One region of the Cytobacillus mangrovibacter genome, then DNA from elsewhere that is predicted to be linked to it. Evidence: predicted binding sites of a transcription regulator. Region 1 holds the regulator's gene; the other holds the start of a gene.
What was found. The regulator Rex, encoded in region 1, represses fermentation and respiration genes when NADH is low (regulators of the CRP and FNR family bind a similar motif). The targets are predictions, from matches to a motif close to TTGTGAAATATTTCACAA.

Region 1 (4,217 bases):
TTACACCATCATTTGTAATTAACGGTGAACCAAATTTTTTCTCAAGAACCACGTTGCGTCCCTTTGGTCCAAGAGTTACTTTTACTGCATCTGCAAGTGCATCCACACCGCGAAGCATTGAACGGCGAGCATCTTCACTGAATTTAATCTCTTTTGCCATTTGTAAAAAACCTCCTCTAGAATTATGAAAAGTTATCTTAACGTATTTGTACTGTTAGTTAATTAAGCAATAATAGCAAGAATATCGTTTTCGCGTAGGATTAAGTATTCTTTGCCTTCGAATTTAACTTCTGTTCCAGCATATTTTGAGAAGATAATGCGGTCGCCGTTAGCAACTTCAAGGGCTACACGCTCACCATTCTCAAGAACGCGGCCTGTACCAACAGCTACAACTTTACCTTCTTGAGGCTTTTCTTTAGCAGTGTCCGGCAAAACGATGCCGCTTGCAGTTTTTTCTTCAGTTTCAACAAGCTCGATAATAATTCGATCACCTAGTGGTTTTAACAAGTGAAACAACCTCCTCAATATATATGTAATATTATTTATTAGCACTCTATCTGTCTGAGTGCTAACACAATTATTATATTAAAGAATATGAATTCTATTTGCAAGAGTGAAGCTCAACTTTTTTGTAAAAAATATTCATGAAAGCTTCTAAATGTATATTGCTATAATAATTAAAATTGGTACTGAAAGCTTCTAATTGAAACATAAACCCTATTATGAGTAAAATAGATGTATATGAACTTGACCAACTTTTACTAAGGAGACAAGATATTGAAAAAGGAATACTGGATTATTCTTATTACTTATATTGCCATGCAATTTTCGAGTATCATTGGAGTTCCACTGCTCGTCTATGCAGGCGATTTGATGGGTAAAAATCTTGAAGATATGCAAATACTTGCGGTAGCCTATTGGATCGTTATTAGCTTCACCATTACAATAATCATCACCTTAGCACTATTGCGAAAAGAGATGAAGTCAGTCCGAGAGCTAAGAGATGCATCATCCATCTCTTCTTCTATCGCTTGGGCAATTGGCGGAGTTTTTCTAGCCTTTTTTGCCCAAACTATTGCAGCAAACATTGAAAACCTGCTTGGAATTGAAATGGGATCTGAAAATACACAAGATATCATGATGCTAATCCAAACTTTCCCAGCCGTTATCATTGTCAGCTCAATCATTGGACCTATACTTGAAGAAATAGTTTTTCGAAAGATCATTTTTGGCGCACTTCATAAACGGTTTAATTTCTTCTTATCTGCTTTATTCAGTTCAATTATTTTTTCACTGGCACATACAGAGGTTGAGCATACCCTTTTATATTCAGCTATGGGCTTTACATTTGCTTTCCTTTATGTCAAAACAAAAAGGATTATCGTTCCTATCTTTGCTCATGTATCCATGAATACATTTGTTGTGATAATCCAATTAAATCAGGACAAAATTGAAAACTGGCTAAAGGAAATGGAGAAACTTCAAGCCTTTATTGGAGGATTACTATGAGAAGAACACCACTTTTTTCTGGCATTATTTACATCATCCTTGGACTCCTTTTTACTTATTTAGCTACTCAAAACATCCAAAGGGAAAATGGCTGGGGCCTATTCACAGTCTTTCTCATTATTATTGCTACCTTTGACCTTGGAAGTGGCCTCCGTATGGTTGCCTTTCATTTCAAGTGGCAAAAGGAACTAAAAAATAAATGAGCCTCCGTATTGGGGCTCATTTTTTATATGCTTTTACTCTTCTTTTTCATCCACAGTCGGATAATGCTTTAAAAAATAGATAAGTGATTGAAGCTCGACAGCTAGGTCAATATGATGAATCCGAATCGTAGACGGAACCGATAATCGGGCTGGGGTGAAATTCAATATTCCATTTACACTCCCCTGAACAATCCGATCGGCAATCGATTGGGCTGCAATGGCGGGAACAGTTAATATCGCTACTTGAATATTATGTTCCTTAATGATCTTCTCCAGATCATCCATATGATAAACCGGGACATCTCCAATGGTTGTGCCGACTTTATTCTTGTCTACATCAAAAGCTACTTCTATTTTTGTATTATTATTTTTGAGAAAATTGTAGTTTAAAAAGGCTGTACCTAGATTTCCTACACCAATAAGCGCTACCTTTGTCAGCTCATCCTGATCCAAAGTCTTCCGAAAAAAGGTCAGAAGATAATTGACATTGTATCCATATCCCTTTTTCCCTAATGCACCAAAGTAGGAGAAATCCCTGCGGATGGTTGCAGAATCAACCTTTACTGCCTCACTTAGCTCTGCAGATGAAACCCTCTGTTTGCCAGAAGAATGTAAATTTTTCAGGAAACGGTAGTACAAAGGGAGCCTTTTTGCAGTTGCTTGCGGAATTTTCACTGTTTCATTCGACATTTTTCATCCACTCTCCCGAAGTTCCATTATATCGTATCTCTTTTATAGTCCCCATTTTTGCCGCCAGTTTTTTCAACTAGATAGGTTTTTCCTATTATCATTCCTTTATCGACTGCTTTACACATATCATAGACAGTTAAGGAGCAAACAGATGCAGCTGTTAGCGCTTCCATCTCTACCCCAGTATTTCCCTTTGTTTTAACAGATGCAGTTATTAACAAAATATATTCCTCTTGATCTATTTTCCAAGAGAAGGAAATATCCACTCCTGTCAGTGGAATTGGATGACACATCGGGATTATTTCCCATGTTTTCTTACATGCCATCACTCCAGCAACCTGAGCAACTGCTAGAACATCTCCCTTTTTCATTTTATTTGAAGTAATTTTTTCGTATATTTCTTTGTTTACGGTAATACTTGAATGAGCAATTGCGGTCCGAACAGTTTCAGGCTTATCACTAACATCGACCATTTTCGCTCTTCCTTCTTGATTAAAATGAGTAAAATCCGTCATATAGAAACACCTCTCAACAAAATGATACACTATTTTTATCCATTTGTATGTACTTTGTGCAATCCTACACTTTCACATAATCATCCATTATTGCCCATCATATATGAATGGGTTACACTTACTCTATACTATAGAGGTGAAGAGAATGATTTTATTACAAGTAAACCAGTTAAACAAAAATTTTGGTGCTGATCCTATTTTATCGAATATAAAGCTAGAAGTACAAACGAGAGACCGAATTGCCCTTGTTGGTCGAAATGGAGCTGGAAAGTCCACGCTGTTAAAGATCATCGCTGGACAAATATCTTATGATTCCGGTGATATTATTAAACCAAAAGACGTAAGAATTGGCTATCTTGCTCAAAATACTGGCTTAGAGTCTGATCGATCCATTTGGGATGAAATGTTGACTGTATTCGAGCATCTTCAAAATCAGGAAAGAGAAATACGCTCGCTAGAGAAACGTATGTCTGACCCAGATGCATTAAGGAATCAGCAAGAATACGAGAGGATTCTATCGGAATATGACAGACGCCAAGTCCAATTTAAAGAAGAAGGCGGTTATCAGTATGAATCAGATATCCGTTCAGTCCTCCATGGATTAAATTTCCATTCTTTCAGTTATGATACGAAAATATCTACTTTAAGCGGCGGACAGAAAACAAGGCTCGCTCTTGGTAAGCTCTTATTAACAAAACCTGATATTTTAATTTTGGACGAGCCTACCAATCATTTAGACATTGATACATTAACATGGTTAGAGCAATACCTGCAGGGATATGATGGAGCCATTCTAATCGTCTCTCATGATCGATATTTTCTAGATAAAGTCGTTTCACAGGTTTACGAGTTGTCCAGACTTTACATCCGTAAATATACTGGAAATTACAGCGCTTATCTTGATCAAAAAGCAGCAAACTTTGAACACGAAATGAAGGAATATGAAAAACAGCAGGAGGAAGTGGCAAAGCTTCAAGATTTTATTCAGCGCAACCTTACACGTGCCTCCACGACGAAAAGAGCTCAAAGCCGAAGAAAACAGCTTGAAAAAATGGAAATGATCGATCGGCCGCTAGGGGATGAAAAATCAGCCTCTTTCGGATTCCAAATTGATAGGCAATCAGGGAATGAAGTGTTGAAGGCTAATTCTATTGCGATTGGTTACCGTGAGGAAGAGATTTCAAACAATATTTCCTTTCGGATCACAAGAGGAGAAAGCATTGCTCTTGTCGGACCAAATGGTGTTGGGAAATCAACATTATTAAAAACAATTATTGACAGATTTTCTCCAATTGCCGGT
Region 2 (4,217 bases), on a different contig from region 1:
AGTGACTTGACACTTGTAGACTGGCTACGCCAATTCTCTCCGAGTGATGAAAGTGAGAGCTTCCTGCGCGGATTCCTCGGAAGAATGCTTTTCTCTGGAGAAGAAGTATTGAAGAAAGCAAGTGTTCTTTCCGGAGGAGAAAAAGTCCGTTGTATGCTATCAAAAATGATGTTAAGCGGCGCAAATGTTCTCCTGCTTGATGAGCCAACGAACCATTTAGACTTAGAATCAATCACGGCACTTAATAATGGATTAATCAATTTCAAGGGCTCGATGATTTTTGCTTCCCATGACCAACAATTTATTCAAACGATTGCTAACCGTATTATTGAATTGACACCAAATGGTTTAGTTGATAAACAAATGACTTATGATGAATATTTAGAGGATACGAAGCTGCAAAAGCAAGTGGCTGAAATGTATAAGTAAGAATAGTAATAAGCAGGAGGATTCCCCTCCTGCTTGTTTTATTCAATTTGCTTATTTCTTCTTTTTGTGACGAGCTGATGATGCAGTCATTCCACCAGTTTCCATATTTGTTGTTCCTTGCCCCTTCACTTCTGGAGAGCTTAATCCAGCTTTTGATGGATCTTTTTTTCGCTTTCCCATTATGTATCACCTCCACCCTTACTTTCTCAATTCAATTCCTATTTTATACTTTAAAAAAATATTCATGAGCATCTGTTCACGACCAAGTATTTTTCACATAGAAAAGGAGAATAAAAATAGATAAGAACTGGCATTATATCAACGGAGGAGGTGTGATAGAAAATGAAAAAAGTTGCAGTGGAACAATCGTTAACAAATATTTCGGAAGCACTTCGTGAAAAAGGCTATGATGTGGTCGATTTAAATTCAGCTGCTGATGTAGAGAACTGCTCTGCATGTGTTGTAAGCGGGCAAGATTCAAATGTAATGGGCATGCAAGATGCTTTAACTAAAGCATCTGTTATTGAGGCAAGTGGTTTATCTGCAGATGAAGTTTGCCAGCAGGTGGAGCAAAGATTGCAATAAATAAGTAACTAGAAAGACTAGAGAACAATTTCTTTAGTCTTTTTTTTACGAAATAAAAAAGAATAAGTAAGATAAAATAGACAAGTTCTCCTACCCTAACTGCATATCTATAATAATGGACAAACATTATTAGGGGGAGAATTGAGATGCCATTTTTTGTATTGAAAAAAAGATCTATTATTATGTTCCTTGTTTTAATTACAGTTATTGCTTCTGCGTCTATTTGGCTACTATCAAACACAAAAGCTGAATCTGTCTTTGTCCAAGATAATTCGGGAGAAATTCGAGAGATTCATATGGTTACAGGAGAATTTAAAGCAACTCTGTCAGATGGAAAAGAAATTGAATCGTATCGATGGGATCCTGGCACTATTTTTGTTGCGAAAGGCGAAAAAGTGAAACTGATGATTTCAGGTGTCAATGGTACCGAGCATCCTTTTTCGATAGAGGGAACAGACATTAATGGTGTAGTTAAAAAGGGAGAAGAAACCATTGTGCCTCTTCAATTTAAAAAAGAAGGTGTCTACCGATTAATTTGCCACACCCATCATGATAAGAATGAAAATGGACCGATGATTGCATATATTGTTGTAGATTAGTGCTAAATATAAAAAGCACCGGATTTTTCCGGTGTTTTTTTGTATATAACAGATCGTAAAATTATTCCAATCGTTATAGTACAGTTTATCAAATATGTACTCGAAAATAATAATTCTAATCCTAATTTATCAATGTTCACAATTCATTCGAAAAGTTTGTGAATCTAATCACAAATATTCTGTTATACTTAATTCATAGCAACATTGTCTCACCTGTACTATAAAATATTTAATGAGGTGGATCAGCATGGAACAATGGAATGGCTTTAAAACGGGGAATTGGGAAAAAGAAATAAATGTCCGCGATTTTATTATGAAGAATTTTACGCCGTATGAAGGAAATGATAATTTTCTTGAAGGGCCTACTGATACAACTATCTCCCTCTGGTCTCAAGTAATGGAGCTAACAAAACAAGAACGGGAAAATGGCGGAGTCCTTGATATGGATACTGAAATCGTCTCAACGATTACTTCTCATGGACCTGGTTATTTAAATAAACAAAAAGAGAAAATTGTCGGCTTTCAGACTGAAAAACCATTTAAACGCTCTCTTCAGCCCTTTGGTGGTGTAAAAATGGCGGTTGCTGCTTGTGAGTCCTATGGATATGAAGCCAGCAAGGAAATGGAGAAAATTTTTACCGATTTTAGAAAAACGCATAATCAAGGTGTATTTGATGCTTATACAGATGAAATGAGACTAGCTCGTAAAGCTGGAATCATTACAGGGCTTCCAGACGCGTATGGACGTGGAAGAATTATTGGTGATTACCGTAGAGTTGCTCTATATGGTGTCGATGCACTAATTGAAGCGAAACAGAAAGACTTGAAAGAAACTAGCAAGGTTATGAATGAAGCAAATATTCGCCTTCGTGAAGAAATCTCTGAGCAGATTCGTGCACTCAATGAGTTAAAACAGCTAGCAAACATTTATGGCTTTGATATTTCTAAACCAGCTAACAATACAGTTGAAGCATTCCAGTGGCTGTACTTTGCCTATTTAGCAGCAATTAAGGAGCAAAACGGGGCAGCGATGAGTCTTGGACGTGTGTCCACTTTTCTTGATATTTATATTGAAAGAGATCTCACAGACGGTGTATTAACTGAGCAAGAAGTACAGGAACTTGTCGACCATTTTGTCATGAAGCTTCGCCTTGTAAAGTTTGCAAGAACACCTGACTACAATGAATTATTCAGTGGGGATCCGACATGGGTGACAGAATCTATTGGCGGGATGGCTCTAGATGGACGTCCGCTTGTAACGAAAAACTCTTTCCGATTCCTTCATACATTAAATAATTTAGGACCAGCTCCTGAGCCAAACCTGACTGTACTCTGGTCATCAAAGCTGCCTGAAAATTTTAAGAAGTACTGTGCAAAAATGTCTATTGAAACAAGCTCTATTCAATATGAAAATGACGATATCATGCTTCCTGAATATGGAGATGATTATGGAATTGCCTGTTGCGTATCAGCAATGGAAATCGGCAAGCAAATGCAATTCTTTGGTGCCCGTGCTAATTTAGCAAAAGCTCTTCTCTATGCAATTAATGGCGGTAAGGATGAAAAGTTAAACATCCAGGTTGGTCCTGAATATGCACCAATTGCAGGCGAAGTGCTTAATTACGAAGAAGTAATGAGCAAATTTGACCATATGATGGAGTGGCTTGCAGATTTATATATTAATACGTTAAATATTATTCACTTTATGCATGACAAATACAGCTATGAACGAATTGAAATGGCCCTTCATGATTCAGAAATCATTCGGACCATGGCGACAGGAATTGCAGGGTTAAGTGTTGTCGCTGATTCATTGAGTGCGATCAAGTATGGACAAGTGAAAATACTCCGTGATGAAAATGGCTTAGCTGTCGATTTTGTTACAGAAGGAGATTACCCGAAATACGGTAATAATGATGATCGAGTAGACGAAATTGCAGTGGATATTCTTAAACGCTTTATGAAAAAGCTGAAAAAGCATGAAACCTATCGTAATTCTGTGCATACATTATCCATTCTAACTATTACATCTAATGTTGTGTACGGAAAGAAAACAGGAAATACACCTGATGGACGTCGTGCGGGTGAACCATTTGCACCAGGGGCAAATCCAATGCATGGACGTGATACAAAAGGTACCCTAGCTTCCCTTTCTTCCGTGGCGAAGCTTCCTTATCAATACGCTATGGACGGTGTATCAAATACATTTTCAATCGTTCCTAAAGCGCTAGGAAAAGATGATGAGAGTCGTATTCGTAATCTTGTATCCATTCTTGATGGCTATACAATTAAATCTGGTCATCACCTAAATGTAAACGTCTTTAATCGAGAAACATTAATCGATGCAATGGAGCATCCGGAATTATACCCGCAATTAACAATCAGGGTGTCTGGATATGCGGTAAACTTTATTAAACTGACGAAAGAACAGCAGCTAGATGTAATCAATCGTACATTCCATGAAACGATGTAATAAGAAAAGCTGAATCGCCTTGGTCATCGCCATACAAACTGGTAGGGCCCTGACTAAGATATAGGAAACACGGTTTTTAGTGAGCAAACCGATGTTGACGCAATCGTTGCGGAGGAGACCTGAAGTTTGAT

Region 2: pflB (formate C-acetyltransferase) is a predicted target of Rex. The motif match lies at 1,770-1,787, and genes of this name have one in related genera.

The regions. Positions count from the first base shown of each region.
Region 1 is NZ_JBIACJ010000016.1:53,907-58,123, forward strand. Features, by position in the region: gene groL (chaperonin GroEL) at 1-160, opposite strand, end outside; gene groES (co-chaperone GroES) at 223-507, opposite strand; gene ACFYKT_RS19890 (CPBP family intramembrane glutamic endopeptidase) at 778-1,509, shown strand; gene ACFYKT_RS19895 (YdiK family protein) at 1,506-1,712, shown strand; gene ACFYKT_RS19900 (redox-sensing transcriptional repressor Rex) at 1,746-2,402, opposite strand; gene moaC (cyclic pyranopterin monophosphate synthase MoaC) at 2,429-2,917, opposite strand; gene ACFYKT_RS19910 (ABC-F family ATP-binding cassette domain-containing protein) at 3,063-4,217, shown strand, end outside.
Region 2 is NZ_JBIACJ010000001.1:65,404-69,620, reverse strand. Features, by position in the region: gene ACFYKT_RS00385 (ABC-F family ATP-binding cassette domain-containing protein) at 1-429, shown strand, start outside; gene ACFYKT_RS00380 (YuzL family protein) at 481-609, opposite strand; gene ACFYKT_RS00375 (YkuS family protein) at 772-1,014, shown strand; gene ACFYKT_RS00370 (cupredoxin domain-containing protein) at 1,161-1,613, shown strand; gene pflB (formate C-acetyltransferase) at 1,861-4,086, shown strand.